Regions from separate parts of the Psychrobacillus sp. FSL W7-1457 genome, predicted to be linked through region 1. Evidence: riboswitches for the same ligand, from Rfam matches in the RefSeq annotation. Region 1 holds a riboswitch; the other holds the start of a gene.

Evidence for each region. Region 1 has a riboswitch for preQ1 ahead of NSQ95_RS15660 (QueT transporter family protein). Riboswitches for the same ligand answer to the same signal wherever they lie in the genome.
Region 2: it holds a riboswitch for preQ1, as region 1 does, so the genes downstream of both, queF (preQ(1) synthase) here and NSQ95_RS15660 (QueT transporter family protein) in region 1, are expected to answer to the same signal.

Annotation. Positions count from the first base shown of each region.
Region 1 covers NZ_CP151993.1:3,176,455-3,184,842, forward strand. Annotated here, with positions in the region: gene NSQ95_RS15630 (helix-turn-helix domain-containing protein) at 461-1,012, shown strand; gene NSQ95_RS15635 (hydroxymethylglutaryl-CoA reductase, degradative) at 1,128-2,393, shown strand; gene NSQ95_RS15640 (hypothetical protein) at 2,395-2,841, shown strand; gene NSQ95_RS15645 (tripartite tricarboxylate transporter permease) at 2,838-4,193, shown strand; gene NSQ95_RS15650 (NUDIX domain-containing protein) at 4,477-5,103, opposite strand; gene NSQ95_RS15655 (polysaccharide deacetylase family protein) at 5,217-6,026, shown strand; PreQ1 riboswitch class I at 6,168-6,212, shown strand; gene NSQ95_RS15660 (QueT transporter family protein) at 6,219-6,731, shown strand; gene NSQ95_RS15665 (ring-cleaving dioxygenase) at 6,813-7,790, opposite strand; gene NSQ95_RS15670 (ornithine cyclodeaminase family protein) at 8,252-8,388, opposite strand, start outside.
Region 2 covers NZ_CP151993.1:3,897,470-3,905,857, reverse strand. Annotated here, with positions in the region: gene NSQ95_RS19255 (TetR/AcrR family transcriptional regulator) at 1-77, opposite strand, end outside; gene ahpC (alkyl hydroperoxide reductase subunit C) at 498-1,061, shown strand; gene ahpF (alkyl hydroperoxide reductase subunit F) at 1,305-2,858, shown strand; PreQ1 riboswitch class I at 2,971-3,017, shown strand; gene queF (preQ(1) synthase) at 3,142-3,642, shown strand; gene queC (7-cyano-7-deazaguanine synthase QueC) at 3,814-4,488, shown strand; gene NSQ95_RS19230 (VUT family protein) at 4,536-5,075, shown strand; gene NSQ95_RS19225 (hypothetical protein) at 5,208-5,798, opposite strand; gene gltS (sodium/glutamate symporter) at 6,006-7,190, opposite strand; gene hutG (formimidoylglutamase) at 7,200-8,129, opposite strand; gene NSQ95_RS19210 (LysR family transcriptional regulator) at 8,247-8,388, shown strand, end outside.

The DNA of each region.
Region 1 (8,388 bases):
GTTTAAATTCCTTTATCCTCCTAAATATACTAATTTTAAAAGGCTATGTTAAAGTCTAGGGTTGATTTATGTAAAACTCTAAACCAGAAAGTAGAATTGATTTCCGCACCAGCCGGACGCTTTTTCGCGGTGTGAGCGATAAGCCATCACCCATCGCTTACGCGCGTGGTTGTGATGTCTGATCTGTCTCACTCATCCCGCTGGAGTCGCCGTCTGGCACTCCAATTACATTTCATAATCAATTTTTGTATAAGTCATTTGAATTGTCCCTAGTATTGTTTTCAGTCAATTTTTAAATTTTTTTATTCAAACTCAATCAATATCTTTAACAAAGCTTTTTAAAATTAGTAATCTACACCAGAAATTGTTTTAACACCTCATTTATCGACTTAATATGGTTATACTAGGATTATATAAAGTATTTGATTTTTATAAATACATAGATAAGGAGTCACAATACATGAATAGGAAAGACATAGGAAAAAAAATAAAAAGTGTTCGATCTAAGAGAAAACTCACTCAGCAAGTATTAGCCGACCTTGCTGGCATTACTAAAAGTCATATTTCAAAGATTGAAAATGGCTTGACTACCCCTACTCTAGTAACTCTTTCAAAAATTGCCAAGGCTCTTGATAGTCCAACATCTTGGTTTATTGAACAAGAAGAACATGGAGAACTATCCATTGTTCGAAAGGATAATCGTGAAGCAATTGAAGAGAAGAACGAAATTGGATACGAATATGAACTATTAGCAAATAAAAAGAATATGAGTTTAATTACTCCCACTATAGTAAGTGTTCTACCAGGAGCAGAAACTGTAGATCCATATATACATGAAAATGATGAGTTTATTCTTATTCTGACAGGCTCTATTATTCTTTCTTATGATGGGAAAAAATATGAAATGAATATTGGAGATTCCGCATACTTTTCAGGTAAAAAACCTCATATTTTTTTATCCAACAGCGAACAGCATACAACTGTTTTAACAATCTATATAGATAATAATTAAAAAATTCTAAATAAATAGCATATTAACTTTACAAACAATATATAATATTATACATTGAGTATAATGTTATTCAACTTTGTTGAATGACAGTTTATTTGTTGAAAGGAGAGTTTATATGTCTAGTTCTAGAATTAAAGGTTTTTATCACCTTAGCCTTGAAGACAGAGTGAAGATTGTTACTCAAGATAAGGGATTAACTGATGAGGAGAAAAATATCCTAACAGGCGAAACAATATTTCCCATGACACTTGCAGATTCTATGGTCGAAAATGTCATTGGACAATTTAGTGTACCCATTGGGGTGGCTGCTAATTTTAAGGTAAATGGAAATGATGTATTTATCCCTATGGCTACTGAGGAGCCCTCTGTCATTGCTGCAGCTAGTAATGCAGCACGAGCTGCTTACGATTTAGGTGGTTTTTATACCTCTTCCTCTGGAACAATTATGCGAGGACAAATTCAAGTGTTGGAGATATCTGATCCATTTGGTGCTAAGGCAAGAATATTTGAGAATAAAGAAGAAATACTAGTAAATTGTAATTTAAAAGATCCTACGTTAGTAAAACTAGGCGGCGGGGCTAAAGATTTAGAAGTCCACTTAATAAATACTGTTAGAGAAACAATGTTAGTTGTTCATCTATTGGTAGATACAAAGGATGCAATGGGAGCTAATGCTGTTAATACAATGGCTGAAGCTGTTTCCCCTCTTATTGAAAGGATTACAGGTGGAAGGGTTGTATTGAGAATTATAACTAATCTTGCAGACAAACGATTAATTAGAGCTAGAGGTGTATTCTCTGCAGACGCACTTGGGGGGCCTGAAGTTGTAAATAACATTGTAAGCGCTTACGAATTTGCTGATGCTGACCCATATAGGGCGGCTACCCATAACAAAGGAGTGATGAATGGGATTACATCCGTAGTACTAGCAACGGGAAATGATACAAGAGCTGTAGAGGCTGGAGCACATGCTTATGCTTCAAGAACTGGGAGATATCGTTCTTTAACCACATGGGAGATAAATGCAGATGGAAATCTAGTTGGTTCTATCGAGCTTCCAATGGCTGTTGGAATAATTGGAGGTGCTACTAAGACACACCCTGTAGCAAAGGCTTCACTCAAAATAATGAATATTACTTCAGCTATAGAGTTAGCTGGAATAATTGCATCAGTTGGTTTAGCAGAAAATGCAGCTAGTTTAAGAGCTTTAGCAGCAGAAGGCATTCAGTCTGGCCATATGAGGCTTCATGCAAAGAACCTTGCTGTAATGGCAGGTGCCAAAAAAGAAAATATAGATTTAATTGTTCAAAAAGCTATACATGAAAAAGATTTACGCTACGACAGAATCTTGCAGTTAACTAAAGAAGTTCAGGAGGGCTAAAATGGAGGAAAAGTTGAATAAACATAGTTTAGTAGACAAAGCTAAAAATGATAGCTTTGTAGAAATACTGGGGGATACCATTTCTGGAAAACAACTTATTTTCTCTATTTTACTTAGCGTTTTTGTTAGTATAGGTGGGTATAAATTAGGACAGTTTATTTTCCCTAAAATTGCAGAAGCACAAATGGTTAACTCTTATTCTCTTTTGCTAGGTATTGCTGGAACTGTTACCATATTAATTATCAATTCTATAGCGTTTAAACCAAAGAGAATTCTGGTCGAGGATGAGATTTCTTCCGAAAATATGGCTGAAATTTATGAAGACTTGCAGCTTGATTATGAAGAAGAAATTAGTTTAATAGAAAATGATCCTATTACAAGAAAAGAGCTTGAAGACTTAGGAGTACTTTCAAACTTTAACCTTCCTCAAAAGGAGGTTAAAAAATGAGTATTTATTTAGTTGCCCTGTTATTTGCTTTACTTGGAGCAATTGTCTTTTCTTTAATCGGGCTTATTTCTGGGACTGATGAAACTGCTATTATGGTCCCCCTTACCTTACTGGTAATTCTTTTAGGAGCGCCGCCTGAAGGTGTATTTGCCTTTTTCATGGCAGCAGTTTTAGCAAAACATTTAACACACGCTGTTCCTACAGCATTAATGGGTATCCCGGGTGATACTACAGCAGTCCCTTTAATTGATCATGCCAATACATTGAGACGAATGGGCATGCCTCATATAGCTTTAAGAAAAATGATTTCTGGCGGAATCATTGGAGCGTTTATTGCATTACCTACTGCAGTTTTACTTGGACAGTTTTTAGGGCAATTCGCAGATTTTTTCAAATCATCTTCCGGTCTTATTTTTACATTAGCTGCATTTTTAATTGCTTACTTCTCAAAAGGAAGATGGGCCAGTGTTCTATTAATTATTCCATTTGCATTTTTTATAAAAAGCCTAGATACATTAAGCTTTTCAATTTTAGACAAACATTTATCCATCACTTTCTTTCTTGGAATTGCAATAGGTCCCATGCTATCTGATATATTAATCGCTGCTTCTTCGAGTGCAAGGAAAAGTGTTTTAAGAAATAAAGCGAACGAGTATCATTTAGCTCCAGAAACAAAATCTTGGAAAGGGTATTTTCCTAATCCATTTAAAATTCTAACTGGAAGACAGACAATCTTTACTTCGATCACTACATTTATATCATCTCTTACGTTTGTATTTAGTCCAGTTGGGATGACTTCTCTTATGGGAGAAATCGTAGGATCTAGAACAAAAGGAGCTTATAAAAAATCTACTACTAGCTTAACAGTCATGAATGGGGTAACCGAATCTACCTATATTGCGGAAGCAATCATTCCGCTAATTGCCTTCGGAATTCCGTTAAGCCCTGTGGCTCTGGGACCAGCTTCTCCTTTGTTTAATGCTCCACCCGTTTTTACAGTAGAACCAATAAATAATCTACACACCTATTTAACGTCGTGGGATTTCTTTATTTTTGGTTTAATCGGAATTACAGTTGCTTCTTTAATTGCATATCCATTTTCGATGAACTATGCACGTAAAGCATCAGTCCTAGTCTTAAAATACGTTAGTCAAGAAGCAATTATTGCAATGTTTATTGGGCTAGCATGTTTATTAGCTTACCATGAAGCTCAGCTTGTAGGGATTGTGTTAACACTTACAGTTGCTACAGTAGGCGGACTTTTAAATCGTATTTTAGGTATTGGAGCTGGGGTTCAGTTTATGGTATTTTACGCATCAAGCTGGATTATTCTTCAACTATTTGGTTTTTAAAAATCTAAGAGAATGGACAAAACTTGTAAATAAATTTAAAAAACGTAAAATCAAGATGTCGATTTTACGTTTTTTTCCATTTCAAAGCCAACTGAATTACTGTAAGACATCTCTCCACCCTATGGAAAGGAGGCGCCGACTCCAAGTGGACAGCACGTGCAGAAATCCCAAGCAGGAGCAAAGCGACGAGGAGATTAAGCCGTTCTCCTGTAAAGCGTCCGTCGTAACGGAAAACAATTATATTTTATGTTGAGGAGAGTTCTGTCCCATCCTCCTTTAGACTTCAGTGAGTAAGCCTTAGCTTTTCCTCTATTCTCTCTAGAACTTTTTCAAAGTAATCTAATGGATGAGGCACAAAGCTCTCCTTACCTACATTTTTTTCTATTCTACTCCTTACTCCTTGCTCGTCGACCAGTATTCCTTCTATCTTTATAGATTCTACGTCATCCTTCCATAGCCCCATAAAAGAAGAAAACTTGGTTCTAACAATTCCAGCTACCTCTTCTGTTTGTAATGTAAATGCATCCCATGTGGGAGTAGCTTTATAAACAAAGGTATGAGCAAACTCCTTATCGATTAACTTCTCTGAGATAATCGTGTAGCCTATTACCCCTAAGGACTCCAGCTCTCTAAAAGCCACTTCGATCCCTAGTTCCTCTTCTACCTCTCTGATCCCGTCTTCTACTGATTCTATTGATAATAAATGACCCGCCGCCGTAATATCCAATAAGCTTGGGTAATCTTTTTTCTTATCACTTCTTAGCTGGAGATAGATGTAATCCACTCCTTCTTCTCTACAGACAATCCAGCAATGGAAGGTTTCATGCCAAAGTCCTAACCTATGTATTTCCTCACGAGTAGCCACTCCCGTAACATTTCCTCTATGGTCGAACGTTTTCAGCAATTCCATTTTAAGACCCCTTTTAAAAATAATCATTTTTTATTCTATATGGTGTTTGAGTTGAATATATTTAAATATTGCAGTCATATAAAACTCGTAGAAAGAAAATAGGTGATTCCAATATGATAAAGCTTCTATTATCCTTCAGTCTGACATTACTAGTTTTTATTCTACCATTTCCATCGGTTAGTCTCGCCACTGAAAGCAATTCAGCTGTGGATCATACAGTTGTAGAAAAGCATATTAACAGATTACTAAATAAGAAAATAGAAGATAGCCGTCCTCCCGTTTTCCCCTCACCAAAGAAAGCTAACGTTTACCTAACCTTTGATGATGGGCCAAATGAGTTTACGACTATTAACCTTCAAACCCTTAAGCAATACGAGGTTAGTGGCACATTCTTTTTTTTAGGAAAGCATATGAAGGCACATGAATCCATTGTGAAAGCTGTAGCAAAGAATGGACATTATATTGGGACACATAGCATGACGCATGACAAGACTAAGGTTTACAAAAGTGCAGAATCCTTTATACAAGAAATTAATAGCGGTGTTAGCCTGATCGAACAGATGACGGGGCACAATCCAAGGCTGATTCGTGTACCTTACGGAAGCAAGCCACATGTAACAACAGCCATGAAGGATAAACTGATTAAACAAAATTATAAGCTTTGGGATTGGGATGTGGACACAAATGACTGGAGATATACGGATAAGCAATATAAAGAAATCGTTAAAAACGTCCAATTGGAAACAGAGAAAGCGTACAAATCGGGGGATAAAGATATCATTATACTCCTTCATGATAGAAGCCAAACTACTAAAGCACTCCCTCTTATTATTGAATGGCTCCAGAAAGAAGGCTATACACTTAAAACATATGAAGAAGATAAGCATATAGTTCAAAATTTCCTTCGTGACAAATCATTATAAAAATTACTTGTTAAACCATGAGAGGGCACCTGCCTCTTCATGGTTTTTTATATGACTCATGTTAATCTTTAAACTAACAATAGCTTGGAACTTCTTGACATCCTACCTCTATTAGCCTATTATTATGGATTGTTCGATAAATTAAACGTGGTTCGAGAACCTCCCACGGAAAAAAACTAAGGAGAAATGAATATGAACATAAAAACAATTGCTACAAGTGGAATTATTGCAGCTTTATATGTAGCTGTCTCTATGCTAGTGGCTCCTATCGCATTTGGTGCTTTTCAGTTTCGGATATCCGAGATGTTTAATCACCTCATAATATTCAACAAAAAGTATTTCTTTGGAATTGTAATTGGTGTTTTTATTACAAACCTTTTCTCTCCATTAGGACTCTACGATTTAACTTTTGGAGTAGGACATTCCATTATCACTCTATCTATTAGTATACTGATAGGGAAGTTCGTAAAGAATCAACTATGGCATATGATTTTAAACACCATTTTATTTACATTTACTATGTTCATAATTGCCATTGAATTGCATCTTGCGTTCGATATTGAACTATATTTTGCATTCAATATTGCTAATCCTTTTTATTACACGTGGTATACAGTTGCTTTAGGTGAATTTGTGGTAATGGCAGTAGGCATACCATTAATGCTTGCCTTAAATAAACGTTTAAAATTTAAGGAACTAATATAAAAAATGAGCCCCCATTTTCTTCTCAGAATTTGGGGGCTTATTTTAAGGTCACTTCCTACAAAGGAAATGACCTTTTTCAATTTACTCTTTTTTAAACTCAATTGTACTTCTTACCGTATCTATAGGTCTTACTAGGCCTTCAATTTGGGCACGTTTTGATTCTAAGAATGGAGGTAAGGAAAGTTTTTCTCCCAAAGTCTCATAAGACTCGTCTCCCATAAAGCCGGGACCGTCCGTAGCAAATTCAAATAATATCCCGTCTGCCACTCGAGCATATAAAGATTGGAAGAAGAAGCGATCTACAAACCCAGAAGTATGGAATCCAAAGCTTTCCATTCGCTCTGTCCACTCATCTAACACTGCTCTATCTTCCACTCGGAATGCAGCATGATGTACTGTTCCGAAGCCTTGACGACCTGGTGGTAGGATAACATTTTTCTCAATAATGACGCGTGCTCCATTTCCACCTTCTCCAACCTCAAATAAGTGAAGATCACCCTCTTGCGCAATTTCCTTAAACAGTAATACTTTTTCTAGTACTTCCTTCATGTAGTCAAACTGTGCAATGCGAATATGAATGGGACCTAAACCAGTAATGGCATGCTCTAAGGGTATTGGTCCTTTTTGCCAAGGAGTACCAGACTCTACACCTCTATTGTTCTCATCCGAAATCAATTCGTATTGCTGGTCGTCAAAGTCTACAAAAGATAGAACCTTCACTCCGAATTGCTCTTGAATACCTGTGTGTTTCACATTTAAACGGTCAAAGCGTTTCTCCCAATAATCTAAAGATGCATCGGTTGGAACACGAAAAGCCGTTTTATAAATCTCATTCGTCCCATGGGTGCCTTTAGGGATTCCTGGGAAATCAAAAAATGTCATATCTGTTCCTGCTCCACCAACATCATCTGCAAAGAATAAATGATAGGTTTGAATGTCATCCTGATTTACTGTTTTCTTTACTAATCGCATACCTAATACGTAAGTAAAAAATTTATAGTTTTCTTCTGCACTGCTTGTAATAGCAGTCACATGATGTATACCTTTTAAGTGATTCATTTATAATCCTCCTATTTTATCTTTAATTTAAATATCTTTAATTCGAGATAATTTTATCATGTAAAAAAATAGAAGTCAATCAGAAAAGCATAGGCGCCTATCCCTGCCCCGACAGGCAAATGGGAAAATGCGAGGAGGCAGGTCCTCAGCCACCGCAGTATTTTCCCATTTGACCCCGAGGGGCAAGGCGCTGAAGCTAGACAACAAGAAAAGCGCAGGCGCCTATCCCTGCCCCGACAGGCAAATGGAGAAATGCGAGGAGGCAGTTCCTCAGCCACCGGAGCTTTTATCCATTTGACCCCGAGGGGCAAGGCGCCGGAGCTAGACAACAAGAAAAGCGCAGGCGCCTATCCCTGCCCCGACAGGCAAATGTAGAAATGCGAGAACAGGTTTCAGAATTTTATAGTTTTCTACACAATTAGAAAAGGCCGAACAGCATAATTTGCTACTCGGACTTCTTTTTATACCTCTATTTCTGTACCAATATTATGTTCCCTTGCTTTTACAAAAACACCTTTTGCAACTGCTAAATCATAGTATGCTGCACCGACAGATTTAAATAATGTTATTTCTTCTTCATGCTGTCGTCCCTTCACCG
Region 2 (8,388 bases), 720 kb from region 1:
TGTTCCAAGAATAAGCTCTTGGCAGTCTGGATAATGTTTTGACGGCGTTGGTGTTTTTGTTGTTCTCGTTTACTCATTATTAATAATCACTCCAGCTATTTTTCATAGAATGATTGTACCATGCTTTATAGGAAGTTTTCGGGTCTACAGAATGACTGCAAGACTTTTCTTAAGATTATGCGCTTGTTGGATAAGAGGACAAAATGACATGAGTCTTAAATGCAGATTAGTGTTGAAAACTTACCACAAGGAAGTGCTGTTAAGTAAAAGATTAAGGAATTCTAATCCTTTTCTTTTGACTTTTATTTTCTCAAAACGCAGTATGCCCATTTCTCTTGGACACTATAAATGTTGTAGAGTGGTATTGATAACGAACTATTTTCATACCTTAATGGTTGACTGAAAATCAAATGTATAGAATAATAAAACTATACATTAGAATTATTACAACATAATTTTAATACTTGATAGAAATAATACATAGGAGGCTATAAATCATGGCATTAATAGGTAAAGAAATTGCACCATTCGCTGCAAAAGCATTCCAACAAGGTGAATTCATCGACGTATCTTCTGAAAATTTCAAAGGCAAATGGTCAGTAGTATGCTTCTATCCTGCAGATTTCACTTTCGTATGTCCTACAGAGCTAGAAGACCTACAAAATGAGTATGCAACATTAAAATCTTTAGGGGTTGAAGTTTACTCTGTATCAACTGACACTCACTTCACACATAAAGCTTGGCATGATACTTCCGATACTATCGGCAAAATCGAATATATAATGATTGGTGATCCATCTCACACAATCTCTAAAGCATTTGATGTATTAAATGAAGAGGATGGCTTAGCAGAGCGCGGTACTTTCATCATTGACCCAGAAGGTATTGTACAAGCTTACGAAATTAACGCTGGTGGTATTGGTCGTGACGCATCTACGTTAGTAAACAAAATAAAAGCAGCTCAATATGTTCGCAACAATCCAGGCGAAGTTTGCCCAGCTAAATGGCAAGAAGGCGGCGAAACTTTAACTCCAAGCTTAGACCTAGTTGGTAAAATCTAAGTTTCTAAGCTATATAAACTAGAGCAAGATTTAAGCGGCAAGTGCCTGTTATGAAATTATTTTCAGACAGCCTTGTCGCTATTTTTTATTAGAATTATAAAGAAAAAAGAAATACGCGTATTAAAAAAAGATGAATAGAGGTGAAGGGCTGCTCGTTGAGAATAACAGATTGATTTATTATTGAATTATAGTTATTGAATTATCTGAATATAATATTTCATTATTTCAGCGACAGCGAAATTTATGCTAATAGATGCAAACTTAAAAGCTCAGTTACAACAGTACTTAGCATTATTAGAAGGTGAGATAGTTATCAAAGTAAGCGTAAGCGACGATAAAGTATCTAATGACATGCTTGAGCTTGTAACAGAGTTAGAAAATATGTCTCAGCTTATTACCGTACAACATGCATTACTAGAGCGTACTCCTAGCTTTAGCATTAATAAGGTGGGGGAGGAGTCAGGTGTAACATTCGCAGGCTTACCACTTGGCCATGAATTTACATCATTAGTACTAGCCTTATTGCAAGTTTCAGGTCGTGCTCCTAAGATAGATGAGGCTGTGATTAAACGCATTCAAGCCATTAAGAAACCTATGAAATTTGAAACGTACGTGAGCCTGACTTGTCACAATTGCCCAGACGTTGTACAGGCATTGAATATCATGTCTGTGTTAAATCCAAATATCTCAAACACAATGGTTGAAGGTGGCGCGTTCCAAGACGAAATTAAAGAACGAGACATTATGGCTGTACCCACTGTCTATATGAACGGTGAGAACTTCGGTGGTGGTCGTATGGAGCTTGAAGATATATTAAACAAGCTTGGAGAAGTGTCAGACGGGTCTGAATTCCAAGACGTTGAGCCGTTCGATGTATTGGTAGTTGGTGGTGGTCCGGCAGGTGCCTCTGCAGCAATCTACTCCGCTCGTAAAGGTATTCGTACAGGTATAGTAGCGGAGCGCTTTGGTGGTCAAGTAAATGACACATTGGCTATTGAGAACATTATTGGTACGAGAGCTACAGAAGGTCCACAATTTGTTTCAAGCTTAGAGGCACATGTAGCGGATTACAATGTAGATATTATGAAATCCCAACGAGTTACAAGTATTGCTCGTAACGAGATGGTAGAAGTAACATTAGAAAACGGTGCAGTATTGAAAGGAAAAACAGTTATTCTTTCAACAGGGGCACGCTACCGTCAATTAGGTGTACCAGGCGAGCAAGAATTTAAAAATAAAGGCGTAGCATATTGCCCGCATTGTGATGGTCCAATCTTCAAAGGGAAAGATGTGGCTGTAGTTGGCGGTGGAAATTCTGGAGTTGAAGCAGCAATTGACTTAGCGGGAATTGTGAACCATGTTTACCTATTACAACGGAATGCAGAGCTAAAGGCTGATACAGTATTACAAGAGCGTTTACATAGTCTATCTAATGTAACGGTTTTAACAAATGCCTTAACACAAGAAATTACAGGTACAGATAAAGTGAACGGGTTAACTTATTTGGATGTTGTGTCTGGTAAAGAAGAGCATATTGAGCTACAAGGGGTTTTCGTACAAATTGGTCTACTACCGAACACAGAATTTTTAAAAGGTATAATTGATTTAAATCAAAATAATGAAATCATTATTAATAAGCACGGTGCGACAAGCATGCCTGGCGTATTCGCAGCAGGTGACTGTACGGATACGGTATACAAGCAAATCATCATTTCAATGGGTTCAGGGGCAACAGCTGCACTTGGATCATTTGATTATTTGATACGTAACACGACGCCTCAATTAGTTAGTCGGTAATGCTTCATAAATTTCCGTCCTATCTAATAACGAGCCCAAAAAGTGTTATTTTTCAATTTGACATTTATCTCCACGTATTATATTATTTTTTTAGATAAATACCTGAAATTTTTCAGGAGAGGTTCATAGCAGATACCCTCTATAAAAAACTATGGATACATGACGAAAAAGCCATGTCCATAACTGGACATGGCTTTTTTGTTTTAATCCTGTAAAGTTTTATAGAAAATGTCTCAACCTCTCCTTGAAAAGATTTGGTATTACTTTTCAAGGGGGTTTTTTTATGTCTGGCCGAAAGTCAGCTGAAGGATTAGAAGATTTAACCTTATTAGGAAATCAAAAAGTGCAATATGCATTTAACTATGCGCCTGAAGTATTAGAATCAGTGGACAATCTACATTCTAATCGAGATTATTTTGTGAAGTTTAATTGTCCAGAGTTTACGAGTCTATGTCCAATAACGCAACAACCTGATTTTGCCACTATGTATATTTCATACATCCCAGATAAAAAAATAGTGGAAAGTAAATCGTTGAAGCTATACTTATTTAGCTTTAGAAACCATGGTGATTTCCACGAGGATTGTGTGAATATTATTATGAATGATTTAATCCAACTGCTAGATCCTAGGTATATTGAGGTTTGGGGGAAATTCACACCACGTGGAGGTATCTCCATTGATCCGTGGTGCAACTATGGACGACCAGGAACAAAATATGAGGAGATTGCGAGCTACCGTTTAATGAACCATGACCTTAATCCTGAAAATATTGATAATCGATAAATGGAATGGAATAGGAACTTCTTACTCCTAGACGATTACTTATAAATGAAAATTAATTAAATAAATCCTTGTTAGCAAGGAAGAGGTTATTAGCGACCCTCTTAAAAAAACTAAGATGAAAACAGCACTTCTCTTAGCGTGCTGTTTTTTCGTCGTGAAGGAGATTTATACATGAAACAGAGTAAAGCACTTATTGTATTTAGTGGAGGACAAGATAGTACGACTTGTTTGTTCTGGGCGATTGAAAATTTTGCAGAAGTGGTGGCCGTGACCTTTGATTATGGTCAAAGACATCGTCTAGAGATTGACTGTGCAAAAGAAATAGCAAAAGAGCTTGGCATCGAACATCATGTGCTAGATATGTCATTACTAAATCAGCTTGCAGCTAATGCATTGACACGCGAGGAGATAAAAATTGAAGAAAGGGCTAAAGGTGAGCTACCTTCAACATTTGTTCCCGGAAGAAATCTGCTTTTTCTTTCATTTGCTGGTGTCTTAGCTAGTCAGGTAGGAGCAAACCATATCGTGACAGGGGTTTGTGAAACAGACTTTAGTGGGTATCCCGATTGTCGTGACGTTTTTATCAAATCGATGAATATGACATTAAATTTATCAATGGATAGTTCCTTTGTCATTCATACACCATTAATGTGGATCAACAAGGCACAAACATGGGAGCTAGCAGATTCACTTGGTGTATTTGAGTATGTGAGAGAAAGAACTTTAACCTGTTATAACGGGATCATTGCAGATGGTTGTGGAGAGTGCCCAGCATGTAAATTACGTGAAAATGGGCTTGAGGAGTATTTAAATACTAAGCGAGAACTTGCGGAAAAGAATATATAAATGTTACTAGCCTTTACAGAGTTAGTGATATTTAAAGGAGAAGCATAATGAGAATATTATTGTATTTATTATCTATTGTTATTGCAAATGTGGTGACGGCTAGATTTGCACCGTTAGAGTTTGGCATGTTTATCGTTCCTATGGGGACGCTTTTTGTTGGAGCAACCTTTATATTTCGAGATCTTGTGCAAAATAAATATGGTAGAGCTAAAACATATTTATTTATCTTCTTAGCGTTACTCTTATCAGGGACTGCATCATTTGCACTTGGAGATACTTTAATGATTGTGGCAGCATCTGCTTTATCTTTTGTAATCGCCGAGACAGCAGATACAGAAATCTATACACGCTTAAAGTTACCAATGGCGTGGAGAGTTTTTTACAGTGGGATTGTGGGAGGTCTTCTTGACTCTGTTGTTTTTGTAATCGTTGGATTGAGTCCACTTGGAGCAGGATTTATACCGTGGGAAGCTGTGCCTGCAGCAATTGTCGGCCAAGTAGTTGTGAAAACAGTCATTCAAATGATAGGTGCCTTGATACTGAACCAAGGGCTTGCTCTGAAAGCAAGGCGTCTAAGGGAGGTATAAAGGATTAGGCTTAGCTTCTAGGCTAGGCTAGATTTACGAATAAAGAATGCATTAACGCGATTTTATATAAAAAAGAGCCGATTTAGGAGATATTCTTGAATCGGCTCTTTTGAGAGAGAAGAAAACAATAGTTTAGTGTTCATGTTTTTCCTCTTCTCTCTCTTTTTTTATTTCTTCTATTTGCTTCATCTGTTCGTGGTACTCGTTCTCCACATCTGAAGTAGCTGGGAGGAAGGATTCTTCGTTAAAGTCGATTCTCTTTCCGTATCGAATCATTTCATAAATAATCATGCCGTTGTTCGGTTTACCATTAGTCGTAATCATGGGTACTATATCAAATAACAAATAATAGAATGCGTAGAAAACAAAGCGATCCCAAAATGTTTTATATTCTGCAGCCCAGCCGTTGGCGATTAAGAAGTTAATGAGGAGGGCAATAATCAGGTTAACCAATATTGGTCCAGAATAAATGCTAACATAAGCAAACTTACTTTTACGCTTTAAGTCATCATATGAAAACCAGCTATACAAATGATAGTACTTGCGTATATCAATCATTCCAATTTTAAAGAGCCTGGGTCCGGAACCGATTGTGAGCCGTGGTTTTACTACTCCGAATAACCAGCTAACGATTAAATAACCGGATTCTCGCAGAAATACGACCACAGGCAAGATGATAAATGCAGAAATAATCAGTGACAAGAGGTCAGATAGTCCAAACATAAAAACATCACATCCTAAGCTCAACTCGTAAGTATATTAGATACCCAGAATAAAATATTTAAATCCTCCAAACATTAATTGGGAAATATTACATTGTGCTTTTTGACTTGGAAGTCAAGATTTGCTTCGAGATAACTATTTTGAATAACCTATTCCAATAAGAAAACGCAAACCTTTGATGTTCAAAGGATTGCGCTTTTATTTTGTCTATTTAAACAAATTAATTGTAGTAATAATAATCGGCATACCAAACACGTCTATTAAGAAGGCGCCAACGATTGGTACTATTAAGAACGCCTTTCGGGATGGTCCAAATTTTGAAACTACTGCTGACATATTGGCCATTGCGTTAGGTGTTGCTCCGAGCCCATGGCCAAGGAAGCCTGCTACCATAATGGCAGCATCATAATTTTTTCCTAATAAACGGAAAAGAACGATTACCGCGAATAATACAATGAAGATTACTTGCGCTAATATGATGACAAACAACGGAAGGGCTAAGTCTGCTACTTCCCAGAGCTTGATGCTCATCAGTGCCATAGATAGGAAAATACCAAGAGAGATATCTCCTATTAAATTAATTTCCTTCATATTAATTAAATCAGGATTAAAACGGTCTAAAATGTTACGAACAATTACAGCTACGAACATAGCCCCTACATAGCCCGGTAAAACAAAACCAGTCATATTAGAGAACCATTCACCAACATATGTACCAACAGCCATACAGAAGGTAATTAAGAAGACTTGTACCATAAAAGATTTCTCGGTAATTTCGTGCTGTGCTTTTTCTACATATTCTTCTGTTTCTTCAGAAGCTGGCTTTAAGTTGAACTTGCGTATTAAATATTGAACGACTGGACCACCAACAAGAGCACCAGCAATTAAACCACATGTAGCGGCAGCCATACCAATTGATATAGCAGACGGAATTCCAAGGCTTTCAATGGTTTCTCCATATGCAGCAGCAGCTCCATGTCCCCCCTCCATGGAAACAGCTCCTGCCATCACACCAATCAGAGGGTGAATATCCATTACTTTTGCCAATGAGACACCAATTACGTTTTGCATTAAAGCTAGAAATCCACAAGCTAACCAATATATGACGAGTAGTTTTCCGCCTAATTTTACAAGCTTAAAGCTTGCCCCTAATCCAATTGTTGTGAAAAAGGTAATCATGAAAATAGACTGAAGGGAAGTGTCTAATGTTATATCAAGAATGTCGAAACTTTTTAACACCGTTGCTAAAATCGCAAAGATTAAGCCGCCAACTACCGGTGCTGGAATACAAAAACGGTTTAACCATCCAATTCTTTTTACTAAAAATGTACCGATTAAAAATAAAGCCACTGCTAGACTGAGCGTTGTAATTTGATTTAATACCATACGTATCCCCCTTGTTTATTCGAAACTATTCATAATTACTTCATTGATATAGTAAGCTCCCAATTTTGCCGTCCGGTTATCTACATCAAGTAAAGGGTTGACCTCACAAATACTAAAGCTGACTGTTTTTTTATGAGAAGCCATTTGGCGTAGAATGTCTCGGACCTTTACAGCTGATAAGCCAAATGGAGACGGTGCACTGACTCCAGGCGCTTCAGCTGCATTTAAAACATCCATACAAAGTGTAACGAGTAACACATCATGTGTATCCATAAAGTTATGTAACTCTATAGTAAACGAAGGAAAGTCCAGCTGTTCATCTGTAAAATAGGTTACCTTATACTGATCTGCTATATTAAATAAGGCCGTGGTATTGCCATATTGTTGAATACCGCAAACGAAATAATGTGCATTTGGATCCTCATCTAAAATTTGCTTAAACATAGTGCCTGAGGAAGTCTGTTTATCGTATGAACGCATGTCAAAGTGTGCATCTATATTAAGTATTCCAATGGACGCATCGGGGCCAAATGCTTTTCGCACACCTAGATACTGTCCATATAATGTTTCATGTCCACCACCAAGTACGATTGCCTTTCCACTGGATAAAATATTGGCCACCTTTTCTCCGAGTTCAATCTGAGCTTGCTCTAATTCATTGCCCTCGCAAATAACATTCCCATAGTCTATTAAAGCGTTTTCATGAACGGCATGACGCCAAGGTAATGTTGCTAGCTGCTTGCGTAAAGCTAGAGGCGCATTTTTGGCTCCAATTCGTCCATTGTTACGGTGTACTCCTTCATCACAAGCAAAGCCAATTACACCGACTTTCCCTTGAGTCTTTAGAGACGCCAACCGAACTACTTGATGATAACGGTAGTAAGTGTGGTCTGACTCATGATCCACCCGACCTTGCCATACTTTTAAATCTGTAGGTTTATGCATATTTCCACCCTCATTTATCTAAAAAATCATATTGTTAGTATAATTTTAAATATTTATAATAACCAATATTAATTTTTTATATTATAATAGTTTAAAACTATAAATGGGGGTGAAGAGATGGATTTACGAAAGATGTATTACTTCAATGCCACCGTAAAATATCGCAGCTTTTCCAGGGCAGCTAAGGCCTTGCACATTTCTCAGCCTTCATTAAGTAACGCCATTAAGGCACTTGAACAAGAAATGGATACTCCGTTAA